DNA from 4 places in the Mixta calida genome. Region 2 is predicted to be linked to each of the others. Evidence: predicted binding sites of a transcription regulator. Region 2 holds the regulator's gene; each other region holds the start of a gene.
What was found. The regulator CRP, encoded in region 2, controls carbon source genes, mostly activating them, when cyclic AMP is high. The targets are predictions, from matches to a motif close to ATGTGANNNNNNTCACAT.
Positions count from the first base shown of each region.

Region 1: the regulator CRP is predicted to act here: its motif matches at 2,716-2,733, upstream of C2E16_RS18980 (YjcB family protein).
Region 3: the regulator CRP is predicted to act here: its motif matches at 1,601-1,618, upstream of rhaS (HTH-type transcriptional activator RhaS).
Region 4: the regulator CRP is predicted to act here: its motif matches at 2,725-2,742, upstream of C2E16_RS11285 (YchE family NAAT transporter).

Region 1 covers NZ_CP026378.1:3,983,623-3,987,837, reverse strand. Annotated here, with positions in the region: gene C2E16_RS18990 (oligosaccharide flippase family protein) at 25-1,281, shown strand; gene C2E16_RS18985 (ATP-grasp fold amidoligase family protein) at 1,289-2,248, shown strand; gene C2E16_RS18980 (YjcB family protein) at 2,326-2,613, opposite strand; gene C2E16_RS18975 (diguanylate cyclase domain-containing protein) at 3,156-4,215, shown strand, end outside.
Region 2 covers NZ_CP026378.1:447,358-451,572, forward strand. Annotated here, with positions in the region: gene C2E16_RS01975 (YccS/YhfK family putative transporter) at 1-1,555, opposite strand, end outside; gene crp (cAMP-activated global transcriptional regulator CRP) at 1,627-2,259, opposite strand; gene C2E16_RS01985 (OsmC family protein) at 2,559-2,966, shown strand; gene C2E16_RS01990 (phosphoribulokinase) at 2,976-3,845, opposite strand; gene C2E16_RS01995 (YheU family protein) at 3,973-4,191, opposite strand; gene C2E16_RS02000 (hydrolase) at 4,195-4,215, opposite strand, start outside.
Region 3 covers NZ_CP026378.1:2,251,024-2,255,238, forward strand. Annotated here, with positions in the region: gene rhaB (rhamnulokinase) at 1-1,446, opposite strand, end outside; gene rhaS (HTH-type transcriptional activator RhaS) at 1,745-2,569, shown strand; gene rhaR (HTH-type transcriptional activator RhaR) at 2,582-3,454, shown strand; gene rhaT (L-rhamnose/proton symporter RhaT) at 3,507-4,215, opposite strand, start outside.
Region 4 covers NZ_CP026378.1:2,393,276-2,397,490, forward strand. Annotated here, with positions in the region: gene C2E16_RS11280 (ABC transporter substrate-binding protein) at 1-1,270, opposite strand, end outside; gene C2E16_RS11285 (YchE family NAAT transporter) at 1,892-2,539, opposite strand; gene adhE (bifunctional acetaldehyde-CoA/alcohol dehydrogenase) at 3,024-4,215, shown strand, end outside.

The sequences.
Region 1 (4,215 bases), 770 kb from region 2:
AGTGGAAATACAAAGGATGCGTCGATGAAATACAGTGTAATGTCCAATGCCGCCTGGATGATATCCGAAAAATTTGTCTCCATATTTGGCGTCATTTTTGTCACGTCTTATGTGGCGAAATCATTTGGACCCACGGTATTTGGCCAGATGTCTTTTTCAGCATCACTCTTTTCCGTGGTGCAAACTATCGCCATCTTTGGCACTGAGACGATTCTGTTCAAGCGCATCAGCAAAAGCGCGCAGAAAGGGGTGCGTCTGATGACCATCGCCAAAAAGCTGCGCCTGTCTCTGCTGTTGCTGATCTCTTTGCCTTTGCTGGTGTGGATGTACTATCACATGCGCGAGAACTATCTCGCCTTTGCGATGGCTTCGTTCCTGTCGGCGCTGTTTGTCACGCAGGATACGTTTAGCGTCTTTAACAACGCTCGGCTGGCGTCCCGGTTGAATACCCTCGCCAACACGGCAGGCATGTTGTTGAGCTTCGCGATCAGTTTCAGTGTCGCCTGGCTGAAACTGAATCCGCTCTGGTTGACGCTGTCCATCGTCGCACTCACGCTGGTGCCTTATATGATCAAAAGGCGCACGTTTTATCAGCGTTTTAGCGATGAAGCGCCGCCACGCGGAAAAAGCGGCAATTATCTGCGTTATTTAATTTATGCCGGACTGCCATTGGCAATTTCGAGCATATTTATTTCGATTCAGATAAAACTGGCGCAATTCTTCCTTGTCAGTGTGGGGACGGCAAAGGATGTAGGGCTGTTCACTGCGGCGAATATGATATCGGCTTCATGGATATTTATTCCAGCGGCGATCATTACCTCAAGTTTTACTGAAATATTCAGGGAGCAGTCGGAAAGAGCTTTAAAACTGACTGCCCGTTTAAATGGCTATGTCATGGTTGTTTCACTCTTGATGCTGCTTATCGTGTCCCTGTACGGTGAGAAGATCATTATTACCCTTTATGGGCAAGATTACACACAGTCTGGAAGTATCATTACATTATTGTCGTTAGCAACCTGCTTTTCGTCAATGGGGACGGTCGCGTATCGTTATATGGTCAAAGAAGGAGGTTTTAATTATCTGTTGAAGAAAATTCTTTGCCTGATGCTAATTAGCGTTCCGCTGAGCTGGGTATGCATTACCAGCCTGGGGCTAAAAGGCGCGGCGTGGAGTGTTTTAATCACAGAGATCCTGTCCCTGACCGTAATGAACTACTTCTTCAAAAATGGCGTCATTCGCAAGATCCACGTTTCCTCACTCAACTACAAAACTTACAAATGAGGTTAAGATGTCTAAGTTTAAAGATGAATTAAGAAGAAGCGTTCTTTATTTTGTAAAAAAAATGCCGTGGGCATACCAGGATCGCATTCACTATTTTCGTAAGTTTAAAAGACTACCCAATATTCGTGAACCCAAGCTGTTCAACGAAAAGGTGCTGTACCGCAAGTTCGTCAACGGCGACTACGTACGCTACAGCAAGCTTTCCGATAAATTTACGGTACGCGACTATATCGCTGATGTGATTGGCGAAGAGTACCTGATTCCGCTGGTGCATGAGACCAGCGACCCCACGACGTTGCTGAGTCTGCCGAGCCTGAAGAACACGGTCGTTAAGCCGAACCACGGCTCCAACATGGTGGAAATTCTGCTGGAAGAGCCGGACAGCCTGCAAAAGCAGCTGATTGTGAATCGCTGCCATGAATGGCTGCGCAAAGACTTTTCTGAAGAAGCCCGTGAGATTCACTATCGCTATATCAAGCCACGTATTTTGGTGGAGCAGTATATAGGCGACGGGAAAAGCGCGCCGATCGATTATAAATTTCACATGTTCAATAAAAAAGACGGCAATTTTGAATATGTGTTGCAGGTGATCTATAACCGCAGCAATCCGGCGCTGTCGATGAATTTCTACGTTAATAATCTTCAGGAAGCCTGGTACAAAATTCGTGATACCGGGTTGGATATTAACCCGATGATGCCGAAGCTGGAGCACGCATTAGCCCTGAGTAAGACGCTGGCGAAAGATTTCGATTATGTGCGCGTTGACTGGTATATCCATGAAGAGCAGATCTGGTTCGGCGAATTAACCTTTACGCCTGGCGCCGGGCTGGTCACCGGACTCGATCGCGGCCTGAATAAAATGATGGGCGAAATGTGGTTGCAGGATCGCATTGTTACGCCGCAGGCGCCAGTCGGGGTGGCGGACGTCACCGATGTTACGCTGCCAGCGATGCTGAAAAAAGTATAAGCGTCCGGGCGCGTGGGCGAATAGAGGACGAATAAAAAAGCGAGCCGGGCAGCTCGCTTTTTTTATCGTGCAGGTTATCAGGGCATCGGCATCGGCCATTCAGGCGGCGTCTGACTCATGATATTAATAAAGGCCTCTTTCATGATGTTCAGGAAATTATTCATATTTTCCATACTGAACGTCATGCCCAGCAGACCGGCGACAAACCAACAGGTCACGCCCACGCCAATGCCGCTAAACAGAAAGGCCATAACCGGATGGCTCGTCTGACGGCATTTGGTTTTAAACGTGCTGGCGAAAAACATCAATACGGCGCTCAGTAATTCCCAACGCATTACAACAAGGCTGGCGGTAAGCGTAGCCATAACATGCAACCTCTGTTTCTTTATCTACCCTGACGCCTGAAGTGAAGAACGCGATAAAGATGCCAGGGAGTCTTTACCGGTCGTCGATGTACAACACACAAAGTGTGACCTGAATCACATTATATCACTGGCTTTTAAAAGTTGAACAAAATTTACACCGAACGGTAACGGTTTGATACGTTGGGATCGCACGTATCCGCGCGCCAGGACGACTCTGATTTCGCTTGCGGACCTGGCGTAGCGGTACGGCTAATAAGATGTTTTTTCAGCAAACCCATAACAGCCGCAGGGCTTTGGGATGAATCTGACAGTCTGGGTCGTTGTACCTGCGTGATGGGCCGGATAGGCTCTCTCGTACAGGTTTAACCACTCAGCGTTACCAGATTCGGCGTGCTTTTTGCCATCTCTGCCACGCCCTGTTTGTGCCAATCTTATTCAGGATGAAATTATGACAAGGGTGCTTTTTGCCTCTGACGTATATCTGGGGTGTCGTCCGTTGCCGAACGATGCTTCGTTGAGCGGTTTCGCATGCGGGGTAAGCAATGTCTAACCGCAGCGCAGATCGGAACGATGTTGCCAGCATGAAGCCGCTTCCGCGTCCTACGCTGCGTAAATCGTTGCAGCGTATTCATCTGATCATCATCGTCGTCTCGATGACCATCTCCGGTATTTCGCTCTCTACGCTCTCGCTGATCGCATTGCGCAACTATGCGGAAAACAATCTGGAACTGCTCGCCTCCACCCTCAGCTTTACGGTGCAGTCGTCGGTCGTGAAGGGCGACGGTGAGATCGTGCGCGAGGCGCTGGCGGAAATCGGCAAGCGCGGCAGCTTTGCCTGGGCGCGCGTTTACGATCGCCAGGGGCAGCTGCTGGCTGGCTGGCACGCTTCTCCGCATCAGCATCAAAACACCATCGAACGGCTGATTGCGCGCTGGCTGTTTCCTCAGCCGGTCAGCACGCCGGTGATGCAGTCAGGCGAGGAGGTGGGGCGTATCTGGCTGGTCGGCAACGCCTACGAGGTCATTCAGTATCTCTATAAGACGTTCGCCTGGCTTGCGGCGAGCCTGATGACCACCGCTACGCTCGCTTCGCTGCTCTCCCGCCGTATGCACGCCGGCATTCTGCAGGCGCTGCAAAGCATCACTTCGGTCACGCGCGACGTGCGCGAACGTCGCGCCTTCGCGCGCCGGGTGCCGGAAGCAGAGATCGCCGAGCTGCATGCGCTGAGCCATGATTTCAATATATTGCTGGAGGAGCTGGATGAATGGCAGAAAAATATGAAGCAGGAACATGACAGCCTGGTGCATCAGGCGAGTCATGACGGCCTGACCGGACTGCCTAACCGCATCGCCTTTGAACGGACGCTGGGCCGCGCCTTTGCCGATGACGACCAGCGTCACAAGCTGGCGCTGCTGTTTATCGACGGCGACCGTTTTAAGCAGATCAATGATACCTGGGGCCATGCCGCCGGTGACGCCATTATTACCGCCACCGCGCAGCGGCTGCGCGGGCAGGTGCGGAAGACAGATATGGTGGCGCGGCTCGGCGGCGATGAGTTCGCCATCCTGCTGCGCGATATCAGCGAGCCGTCGCAGGTCGCGC
Region 2 (4,215 bases):
CGTGAGCATTCTGGCGCAGCAGGCCGCTTTGCCACTGCGGCCACAGCCAGATCATGCCGCCGAAGGCGATGCAGCAGCCCATCAGCGTATCCATCAGGCGCGGCAGCAGGAACTGCGCGCCGTTTAACGCCAGCAGCTGCAACGAGTAAACGGCGGTGACGGTAAAGCCGATGGTCGCCCAGCCGTAATATTTGCGAATAAACAGGTAGCTGATTAGGGTAATCGCCAACATCACCAGCAGTACGACCGATTCCGGCACCGAAAAGCGCAGGGTGGCGGCGGCGATGGCCAGCCCGGCCAGCGTACCGGCGGCGCGGTGCTGGATGCGCACGCGCGTGGCGCTGTAGCCGTTCTGACTGACGAACATGATAGTCATTAAAATCCACCACGGTTTCGGCACGTTAAAGGCGAGCGCTAAGGCGCTGCCGAACACCAGCATCACCGCAAAGCGCGCCGCGGTGCGCAGCGCGGCTGATTTTAGCGACAGATAGCTGCGCAGCGCCGCCAGCAGCGGCAGTCGACGTTGGCGATCCGCCATTAAATCGCGACGATAAAGCGGGCGCTGCGTGCGCAACACGCGCGCAATACGGCTGAAGTGGTAGTAGCAGAAATGGCCGACCGGATTTTCTGGATGTTGCCGGGCGATTTTTTCCAGCCCCAGCAGCGGCTTTTCCATGCTGAAACGTGACGGCAGGCGATGATAGAGCATGTCGTCCCCCAGCTCGCGCAGGCGCGCGGCGATGGTCTGCGCATTCCAGCGGATTACCGCTTCCGCATGGCTTCGCTCCACCAGCTTCTGCACCTCTTCCGGCTGATGCAGGCTGACGGCGATATGCTCCTGCAAATCGAGCGCTACCTGAAAGGCGCGCGTCAGGCGCTGGTGGCTATGGTCGCGGTTGGCCGCCAGCATATGCATCTGCTGATAACAGGTATTGATCAGATCGACCGCTTTTTGCTGGCGCGCCAGCAGCGGCGGCAGCGCCTTTTCAGGGTCGGAAAGCTGGGTCAGCAGGGTATATTTCGCTTCGCAGTAGTCGGCCAGCTCGCGATAAAGGAGGCTGAGGCTTTCACGCAGCGGCTGTTCTTTCCACAGGCGGAACCAGAACCAGTTGAACAGGCCGTACCAGAAGGTGCCGCCGATATAGAGCAGCGGCGGCGCCCAAAGGGGCATACGTCCTACCAGTCCGAGGGTAAAAATCGCGGCGATCAGCGAGGCGGGCAAAAGACGCGCGTGCAGCGGGCCGATTTCACCGGTGACTCCCAGCAGCAGCGCCATGACGAACAGCGTGGCGGGCAGCGGCACCTGTTGCAGCGAGAGCCACTGAACGAGAAGGCTGCTGAGCGCGAACAGCGAACCGCCGACGATCAGCCGCTTAAAGAAGCGTTTATGCGGCGTATCCAGACCGGCGATGTTGCAGCAGGCGGGCACCAGCGAAAACAGCAATCCTTTTTGCAAATCCCCCAGCAGCCAGCCGACGGCCACCGGTAAACAGAGCACCAGCGTCTGACGCAGTGCGTAGTTCACTTCAGGATGGTAGATAATTCTCCGCCACATCGCCACATCGCCACATCACAAAAATAAACACGGCGTGATGCGGGGGCATCACGCCGTGCGTTTAAATAAGCTTAACGTGTGCCGTAGACGACAATCGTTTTACCGTGAGCGGAGATCAGGTTTTGATCTTCCAGCATTTTCAAAATACGACCGACCGTTTCACGCGAACAGCCAACGATCTGGCCGATTTCCTGACGGGTGATTTTGATCTGCATCCCGTCGGGGTGGGTCATGGCGTCAGGCTGTTTTGCCAGGTTGAGCAGCGTCTGCGCGATGCGGCCCGTAACGTCCAGGAAAGCTAAATTGCCCACTTTCTCTGACGTAACCTGCAGGCGACGTGCCATCTGAGCGGAGAGACGCATCAGAATATCAGGGTTCACCTGAATCAACTGACGGAACTTCTTATAAGAAATTTCAGCCACTTCACAGGCGGTTTTCGCCCGCACCCATGCGCTGCGCTCCTGGCCTTCTTCGAACAGGCCAAGCTCGCCAATGAAATCACCCTGGTTGAGGTAGGAGAGGATCATCTCTTTGCCTTCTTCATCCTTAATCAGCACCGCGACCGCACCTTTTACGATGTAATAGAGCGTTTCGGCCTTTTCACCCTGGTGAATCAATGTGCTTTTCGATGGATACTTATGAATATGGCAATGTGACAGGAACCATTCGAGAGTAGGGTCTGTTTGCGGTTTGCCGAGAACCATTCGCTGTTATCCTCTGTTGTAATCGTGCCCTAAATACAGGGGGCAGTTTTCCCTGTCAGGCGTTAAAATCTTCTGGCGTTTCCTGCTGGAAATTTATTCGGGAAAATTTGGCGCGCCCAGGCGTGAAAGAGTCCCGTATTCGTTTCTTAGAACGAAAATATTACAGCTTTGTTTGTAGCACAGCTTTATCTTACTGTCTCCTGTTGTCTCGCTTCAGCTTGAGGTGAATCGGACAATTGCCGTTTAGTCATTGAAAGCGTAGGCTGGCAATGAGCTGAATTATCCGGAGAACGGTGAATATGCAGGCACGCGTAAAATGGGTAGAAGGGCTGACCTTTATGGGCGAGTCCGCCTCTGGCCATCAGATTCTGATGGATGGCAATTCCGGCGATAAATCGCCAAGTCCAATGGAGATGATTTTGCTGGCGGCCGGCGGTTGCAGCGCCGTCGATGTTGTCTCTATTTTGCAAAAGGGGCGTCACGCGGTAAGCGACTGCGAGGTCAGATTGACTTCGGAGCGCGCCGAGGAGGAGCCGCGCGTTTTTACCCATATCAACCTGCATTTTATCGTCAGCGGCAGCGGCCTGAGCGATAAGGCGGTAGCGCGCGCTGTCACACTCTCCGCCGAAAAGTATTGCACCGTAGCGATGATGCTGGGCAAAAGCGTCGCCATTACCCACAGCTATGAGCGAATCGAAACGCCCTGACAGGGTCAGTTAAACGATCTCTTTCCCTTCGATCAGCCGTTTCACCAGCGGCAGCATAATCAGCTCCATCGCCAGCCCCATTTTGCCGCCCGGCACCACCAGCGTATTGATGTGCGAAATAAACGAGCCTTGCAACATCGCCAGCAGATAGGGGAAGTCGATATCCTCCAGCCCGCGGAAATGAATCACGACAAAACTTTCATCCAGCGAAGGAATGGCGCGCGCGGCAAACGGATTAGAGGTGTCCACCGTCGGTACGCGCTGGAAGTTGATATGGGTGCGCGAGAACTGCGGTGTGATGTAGTTGATGTAATCCTCCATCGAACGCACCACCGAATCCATCACCGCCTCGCGCGAATGGCCACGCTCGCTGGTGTCGCGCACCAGTTTCTGAATCCATTCGAGGTTGACGATCGGCACGACGCCGACCAGCAGATCGACCTTTTCCGCCACGTTGTGCTGCTGGGTCACGACGCCGCCGTGCAGCCCCTCATAAAACAGAATGTCCGTCGGCTCCGGCAGCGGCTGCCAGGGGGTAAAGGTACCGGGCACCTGGTTCCACGGCACCGCTTCATCGTAGGTATGCAGATATTTACGCGACTGGCCGCGGCCGCTTTCGCCATATTCGACGAAGGTCTGCTCCAGCAGGCCGAAATCGTTCGCTTCCGGGCCGAAGTAGCTGATATGACGTCCTGAGTCGCGCGCTTTACGGATCGCCATATCCATTTCCGGCCGCGTATAGCGGTGAAAGCTGTCGCCTTCCAGCTCCGCGGCGTGCAGGTTCAGCTGCTGAAAAATTTTGCGAAAGGCAAGGCTGGTAGTGGTGGTTCCCGCTCCGCTGGAGCCGGTCACCGCAATAATCGGATGTCTGGCTGACATAGACACTCTCTGGGTTAAATCGGGCAATGAGCATTGTTATCACGTTTAGCCCGGAAGTGTCATCACCGCACGCGCGGCGCAGAAAGCGAATAGTGTGATGCGGCGCACAGCGCTGAGATGCCGATGCTTAGCCGCGGAACTGTCCGCGCGGCATAATGTTCACCGTTTCATGCAGTTCCGACCAGACCAGCACCGCTTCGCCGCTTTTTATCTGGCGACGAACATCTTCTACCTTCTCCGCCAGCGAACGCTCCTGCTCGCCATAGTCGGTGCCTTCGCGCAGCACGAAGGCTTCAATCAGATTATCCAGCGTTTCCGGCGCCAGATCTTGCCAGGGAATCATCACAGCTTAGTTATCCAGATAAGGTGA
Region 3 (4,215 bases), 1.8 Mb from region 2:
TTTCAGCGCCTGAAAACGCGACCAGCCGTCGGTTAGCGCGCTGTCTGTGAGAGGGTTAATCAGTCGGGATGGAAAATTTTGCGCAACGCAGCGGCGGAAAGCCTCGACGTCCGCTAGCTCGCCGCGGGCGATCAGCTGACTGCCGATATTGCCGAGCGTGGAGGCCTCGACCGGCCCGATGCTGACCGGCAGCTGGCAGGCGTTGGCGCAGAGCTGGTTCAGCAGCGGGTTTTGGCTGCCGCCGCCGACAATATGCAGACGGCTAAAGGGTGACCCGCGCAGCGCCGACAGCTCCTCCATCACCTCGCGATAGAGCAGCGCCAGGCTGTCGAAAATGGTCCGCGCCAGCGCGACCGGGCTGTGCGGCACCGGCATCGCCTGTTCCGCGCAGGCGTCCTGAATTTCGCGCACCATGCTGGCCGGATTGATGTAGCGGGCGTCGTTGGCGTCGATAATCGCCTGACAGGCGGGATAACGCGCGGCTTCCTCGATCAGCGCGCAGAGGTCTTCAATTTGCAGCTCGTCGCAGACGCGCTGCAGCAGCCACAGCCCCATAATGTTTTTCAGCACGCGGTAACGCCCTTCCGCCCCGCCTTCATTGGTGATATTGGCGCTCAGCGCGGCGGCGCTGTTGAACGGCGTCGCGCTTTCAAAGCCGAGCAGCGACCAGGTGCCGGAGCAGAGATAAGCCTCATCGGACGCGCCCAGCGGCGTCGCCAACACCGCGCTGGCGGTATCGTGCGTGGCGACCGCCACCAGCGGAATGCGCAGTCCGCTGCGGCTCTGCCACTCGCCGACCTGCGTTCCCGGCTGACGCGGTTTGCCGAACCACGCCGCACGCGCGCCCGCCCAGCGGAGCAGTTCGCTGTCCCATTCGCCGGTTTTCAGGTTAAGCAGCTGCGTGGTGCTGGCGTTGGTGTACTCCCAGTTAAGCTGTCCGGTTAGCCGGTATTGCAGATAATCCGGGATCATCAGCACATGGGCGACCTCGTCCACCAGATCGGGATGCGTCTGGCTAAAGGCGCGCAGCTGATAAAGCGTATTAAAAGGCAGAAACTGGATGCCGGTATGTTGCCAGATAAGATCGCGTCCCAGCTCGCGCTGCGCCTGCGCCATCAGGCCGTGGGTGCGCTTGTCGCGGTAAGAGACCGGCAGGCCGACGCGCTCGCCCGCCTGGTTCAGCATCACTACGTCCACGCCCCAGGTGTCGATGCCGATGCTCTCCGGCACGATCCCGCTCTCCAGCAGCTGCTCCAGTCCGTCACGGATCGCCTGCTCCAGCGCGTCGATATCCCAGCAGTCATACCCTTCCGACTGATGACGCCGGTTGGCGAAACGGCCAATCTGCTCCAGCGTCAGTGATTGCGCTTCCGGCTGGTAGCGCGCCAGCATGATGCGGCCGCTCGAGGCGCCGAGGTCGATGGCAACAAAATTGCGGTGCGTCATAAGATTCGCTTCCTGATGAAACATGCTCACCAGTGTAAAATGCTGCGAATTCGCCACCTTACTGACACTGCCACTCTTTGCGTCCGGCTGGCAGGGGCGTCAAGAAAGACGTGAAGCAACTCACAGTTCTGTTTTTCACTCGTCTGACATAACGATGTGACACTTGCCGCAATTCTGAAGATTTTCAGCTGTTTCTTGAAAAATTAACCGCTTAAGCCTGTTTTGCGGTGCAAAATTCAAGGTAAGTTAAGCCCGCGCTGGCTAGTATCGGTCCCATGCAGAATAACGAGGACGTATCATGACCGTGTTACACAGCGCTGACTTTTTTCCTGACGGCGACCTGCCGGTGGCGGTTGAGCCGCGAGCGCCGCAGGGCGTATTCCCGGAACACCACCATGATTTTCATGAGATCGTGCTGGTGGAACAGGGGGCGGGCATCCATATCTTCAACGGCCAGCCTCAGTCGCTGTGCGGCGGCTGCGTCTGTTTCGTGCGCGATCACGACAGGCACCTTTATGAGCAGACCGAGAACCTCTATTTAACCAACGTGCTGTGGCGCGGCCCGCAGGCGTTTCGCTTTCTCGCCGGGTTACAGGATCTGCTGCCGCAGGAACACGATGGCCGCTACCCTTCTCACTGGCGCATCAGCAATCGGGTGATGGCGCAGGCGAAGACGCTGGTGGCGCAGTTGCAGGAGCCCGACGGCGGCGACGCCACTGAACAGCGCGTGCGGCAGGAGCTGACCTTTATGCAGCTGCTGGTGCTGCTGCGCCAGGGCTGTCGCGAACAGGAGAGCGACGCGCAGGAGGCGCGGCTGCTGCGGCTGCTTGACTGGCTGAATGAACACTACAGCGAAGATGTCGACTGGGATGCGCTGGCCGATCGCTTTTCGCTGTCGCTGCGCACGCTGCATCGTCAGCTGAAGCAGCAAACCGGCAGCACGCCGCAGCGTTATCTGAACCGGCTGCGGCTGTTGCAGGCGCGGCACCTGCTGCGCCACAGCGATATGCGCATCACGGATATCGCTTTTCAGTGCGGATTCGGCGACAGCAACCATTTTTCGACGCTGTTCCGCCGGGAATTTGGCTGTGCGCCGCGCGCCGAGCGACAGCAGATGTGGTAAAGGGAGAAAAATATGGCGCTGATACTGGCGAAAGCGGACTACTTTCCCTCGGAGGCGATGCCGGTCGCGGTGGCCGATCGTGCGCCGCAGCCCTCTTTCCCGCCGCATCGCCATGAATTCAGCGAAATCGTCATTGTCTGGCGCGGCAACGGCCTGCATGTGCTCAACGACCGCCCCTGGCTGGTAACCTGCGGTGACCTTTTCTACATCCAGCACAGCGACTGCCACAGCTACGAGTCGGTAAACGATCTGGTGCTGGATAATATTCTCTACTGTCCTGAACGCTTTCGCCTTGGTCTCGACTGGTCGCAGCTGCTGCCGCTGGACGACGCCGACTACCGCGCTCACTGGCGTTTAACCACGCGCGGCATGGCGCTGGCGCGCGGCGTGATTTTACAGCTGGAGCAGGAAAGCCGTAAAACCGACCTGCTCTCCATGCAGCTGGCGGAGGCGCTGTTTTTGCAGCTGGCGCTGATTTTACGCCGCCACCGCTACGTCGCCGAGCGCGCCGGGGAACTGCCCGAAGGCGAACAGCTCGATCTGCTGATGTCGGCGATTCAGGCCAGCACCGGCCGCCCCTTCGATCTCGCCGCCTTTTGCCACCACAATCAGCTCAGCGAACGCGCGCTGAAGCAGCTGTTTCGCCAGCAAACCGGCATGACGATTGGCCACTATCTGCGTCAGCTGCAGCTCTGTCAGGCGAAATATTTGCTGCGCAGCACCGACCTGCTGATTGGCGAGGTGGCGGCGCGCTGCGGCTTCGACGACAGCAACTACTTCTCCGCCGTGTTTACCCGCGAAACCCATTTCACCCCCAGCGCCTGGCGTCAACGCTTCGAGCGCGCCGGTAAACATGCACAGCCGGTGATTGAACGTCAAAAATAACATGGCCAGGCGCATCGCGCAGATGATCTGCGCGATGCGCTTGTCGCGCCGTTTAGCCCGCCATGCCCATGCCGACGATATTCGCCGCGAGGATAATCACCAGGCATCCGACTGACAGCACGCTGACCGGGCGACGTCCAACCGCATGCCACTCTTTCATCAGCAGCCCGACAATGCCGCCGCACAGCACATAAAGACTCATATGCAGCATCCAGCTGACAAAGTCATACTGCGCCGGAATATTGGCGTGTCCCCAGGCGTAGAAGAAAAACTGCAAATACCACATCAGACCGCCCAACATGGCGAAGGCGATATTGGCGCCCAACAGCGGCTTCGCCAGCGAAAAGTCGGCGCGGATCGACAGCGAAGGCTTCACCGCCAGGCGGATAAAGCAGTACGCCAGGTTGACCAGCGCGCCGCCGCCCATGATCACCACATAGCTGGGCAGCGCCACGTAAAGCGGATTGATCCCTGCGGCGGCGGCCGCTTCGTGCATCGGCTTCGCCGCGTCCATGGCAAACGACATCCCGGCGGAAAATATGCCGCACAGCACCGCCAGCACCAGCCCTTTTTTCAGATTGAACTCCTCGGCGCTAATGCCGAGCGCACGCTCTTTCAGGAAGCCAGCGCGCGAGACGATTGCGACGCCCACCAGCGCGATCAGCACGCCCAGCAGCGTCATGCGGCCGCCGGTGGAGCTGAACAGCACCATAAAGCGTCCCTGCAACAGCGGCGTCATTAGCGTACCTACCACCAGCGTA
Region 4 (4,215 bases), 1.9 Mb from region 2:
TTTTCCATTCCTGATTTTGCAGCGTGACGTTAGCGCCAAGGTTCTTTTTCCACATCGACGCGGCGGCGATCGCCTGCTTTTTATTCTGATCGGAGGTGTTATAGAGCAGCGTAAAGGAGAGCGGCTTTTGTTCGCCGTAGCTCGCCTGCGCCAGTAGCTGCTTCGCCTGCGCGTTGCGTTCCGCCTGCGTCAGCCGAAACCAGGCCGGAGCGCTGAAATGGACGCCGTCGATATAGGGAGGCGTGAGGCTGAAGGCGGGGATCTGTCCCTGCCCCATCACTTTCTCCGCAATGATCTGGCGATCGAGCGTGAGCTTTACCGCGGCGCGCACGCGCGCATCGTTAAACGGCGCGCGCTGGTTATTCAGCTCGTAATAGAAGGTGCAGAGATAGGGGCTGACGCGCACCTGAGATCCCAGATCTTTCTTCAGCATCGGAAACAGCTCTGGCGGAATAGCGCTGTTGGTAATATCGACGCCGCCGCTGCGGTAGCGATTGATGTCGCTGGTTTCCGAGCTGATGGGCAAGAAAGTTACCGTTTCAATAACCGTATGCGCATTATCCCAGTATTGCGGGTTGCGCTTCAGCGTGATCTTCTCATTCACTACCCAGTTGTTCAGGGTAAAGGCGCCGTTGCCGACGTAATGCTCCGGCCGCGTCCATTTATCGCCCCACTGCTCTATCGTCGGACGATAAACCGGCTTCAGCGCGGTATGGGCCAGCATGGCGGTAAACCAAGGTACCGGCTGGCTGAGCGTCACCTGGAAACGGCGGGCATCCAGCGCCTTTACGCCTAACGCCGCAGGCGGCAAACGTCCGGCAATAACCTCATCCACGTTGGCGATATGCGCATATTGCAGATAGCTGGCGTAAGGGGATGCTGTTTTCGGATCGGCAAGCCGCTGCCAGCTGTAGACAAAATCCTGCGCCGTCACCGGCTCGCCATTGCTCCAGCGAGCCTCAGGACGCAGAGTAAAAGTCCAGACGTTCTGCTGCCGATCCCACGACTGAGCCACGCCTGGCACCAGTTGCCCTGCGCTATCGGTCGTTATCAGCCCTTCCAGCAAATTGGTAATAACGTCACTTTCCGGTACCCCTTCGGTTTTATGCGGATCGAGCGAGGCGACCTCGGTTCCATTATTAATGGTAATCGATTGATCCTGCGCCAGCTGCGTACCCGGCGGTATGCTGGCTGCCTGCGCATTGCATAACGAAGCAAAAACGATCGCCGTTGCCAGACTGCCACAGCGCTTAAGCTTAACTGTTGTCATTAATACCTTTGCTCTTGGAGCGTCACCGTGCAGGCTGTTAAGCAAAATCCGTTCTCACTTTACCGGGCTCGGAAAAAAATCTTTTACCGGAAATTAACAGATGTCTTTTTTTTGCGCCAAACACAAATATGAAAAATGTTAGCTGTTTCTCTTTTATCATGTTCATTCAGAAGCTGAAAGCGTTATTTTTCCCGGAAAATTATTCCTAAAACCGATGATTTAAAAAGAAAAATAACAATGATTCAGTACAGGGGCAGCGGTTTTGTAAACCATATGCTTACAAAACGCTCAAAAACTCATAACGAAGGATTAACCCAGTTTTTTTACCTGGCGGGCGGCGCGAACCCCCTGATAAACGCCTTATAAATGAAAAAAATAGCGCATGAGATGATGTGAAAATAGTCACATTTTTTCGCACGAAAAGATTAATAGCCGTATCTTGAGCAGCAAAGCTAATAACCGTCAGCTGTCATTAAGCGGAATGAATAAACGCACCAAAATAGTGCATAAAATCAATCTTATGCACTATTTAGAAGCAGAAAGGTATTTTACAGCGGAAATTAAGTCGCGTTTAAAGTGTTAGCCGAGGCAAAGTAAGTCGGTTGTTTTAGTAACGAAGCGTCAGTTCAGCAGGCCGGGAAAAATTGCTTTCATGCCGGTGACAATAAACTCAATGCCCAGCGCCATCAGCAGCAGCCCCATAATACGGGTGATCACGTTAATGCCGGTCTGACCCAGCACGCGTACCATCATCGGCGCGGCGCGAAACAGCAGCCAACAGCAGAAGGCAAAAAGCGCAATCGCTACGCTGAAGGCAAACAGATTGACCCAGCTATGGTAGCGCGTGCTCCAGACGATGGTGGAGCTGATGGCGCCGGGCCCCGCCATCAGCGGCAGCGCCAACGGCACGACGCCAATACTTTCCCGCACGGCGGTTTCTGATTTCTCCTGCTTATTCTGTTTATCCTCGCCCAGCTTGCCGCTGATCATCGACATGGCGATGGTCACTACCAGGATGCCGCCGGCGATACGGAAGGAATCGATTGAAATACCGAAGATATGCAGGATGGCGTCGCCGAGAAACAGCGAAGTCCAGAGGATGATAGCAACGGCAAGGTTTGCCGTCAGGTTGGTTTTATTCCTTTCCGCTACCGCCTGGTAGCTGGTCATACTAATAAATACCGGAATAATGCCGACCGGATTTACCAGCGCGAACAGGCCGACAAAAAACTTAATGTAGCCAGACAAATCCAGTGCCAGGGTATTCACAAACCACTCCGTGATTGCGCCAATGAGAACGGCTTTAATTTAATGGAAAAAACCGTTATTCGCCAGCCATATATATCAGTTTAAAGATTTGAATAAAGGCGCTCAAAGAGTAATAAAAACTGCTTATCGTAACTTTCATAGCATTTATCTCGCCATGACATGACACTTGCCGAGCATCGTATGAGGTGTGACAAAGATCAAAAAATAATCATGCTGAAAGGTGTCAGCTTCAAGGAATATTGATCTAAATCAACAAGGCCATACCTCATTCCAGGTAAGCTCAACTCATCAAAAGGACGTGATAACGACAGCGCTTCGCCTGATAGCGGCGCGCCATCGCCATAGAAACTTTTTCAGTAAACGGTTGGAGCCAGTAACACGCAAATCGCGCGCCCTGCATAACGGTAATGCTCAGTTGTTCAGGCAGCAAGCTTGCATTCAGGCTCGTTTACTAAAAAAGTTTAACTTCCATCAGGAGAGCATTATGGCCGTTACCAATGTCGCTGAACTTAACGCACTTGTTGAACGTGTAAAAAAAGCACAGCGCGAATACGCCAATTTCACTCAAGAACAGGTCGACACCATTTTCCGCGCTGCCGCGCTGGCTGCTGCCGACGCCCGTATTCCGCTGGCTAAAATGGCCGTTGCCGAATCAGGTATGGGTATTGTGGAAGATAAAGTGATTAAAAACCACTTTGCCTCCGAATATATTTACAATGCCTATAAAGATGAAAAAACCTGCGGCATCCTCGATACTGACGATACTTTCGGCACCATCACCATCGCCGAGCCTACCGGCCTGATCTGCGGTATCGTTCCTACCACCAACCCGACATCCACCGCTATCTTTAAAGCGCTGATCAGCCTGAAAACCCGTAACGGTATTATCTTCTCGCCACATCCGCGCGCCAAAGACGCCACCAACAAAGCGGCGGATATCGTACTGCAGGCGGCTATCGCCGCTGGCGCGCCGAAAGATATTATCGGCTGGATCGATCAGCCTTCCGTCGAGCTTTCTAACCAGCTGATGCACCATCCTGACATCAACCTGATCCTCGCTACCGGCGGACCGGGCATGGTGAAAGCGGCTTACAGCTCAGGCAAACCGGCTATCGGCGTCGGCGCTGGCAACACCCCGGTGGTGATTGACGAAACCGCCGATATTAAACGCGCAGTGGCATCTATTCTGATGTCCAAAACCTTCGATAACGGCGTTATCTGCGCTTCCGAACAGTCCGTTATCGTTGTGGATTCAGTGTATGACGCAGTACGCGAACGTTTCGCCAGCCACGGCGGCTATCTGCTGCAGGGCGCTGAATTGAAGGCGGTACAGGATATCATTCTGAAAAACGGCGCGCTCAACGCCGCTATCGTTGGACAGCCAGCGGTGAAAATCGCTGAAATGGCGGGCATCAACGTTCCGTCCAGCACCAAGATTCTGATTGGCGAAGTGCAGCTGGTGGATGAATCCGAGCCATTCGCTCATGAGAAACTCTCTCCGACGCTGGCGATGTACCGCGCGGAAAACTTCGAACAGGCGGTAGAAAAAGCGGAGAAACTGGTCGCGATGGGCGGCATCGGCCATACCTCCTGCCTCTATACCGACCAGGACAACCAGCGCGAACGCGTGAACTATTTTGGCGACAAAATGAAAACCGCGCGCATCCTGATCAACA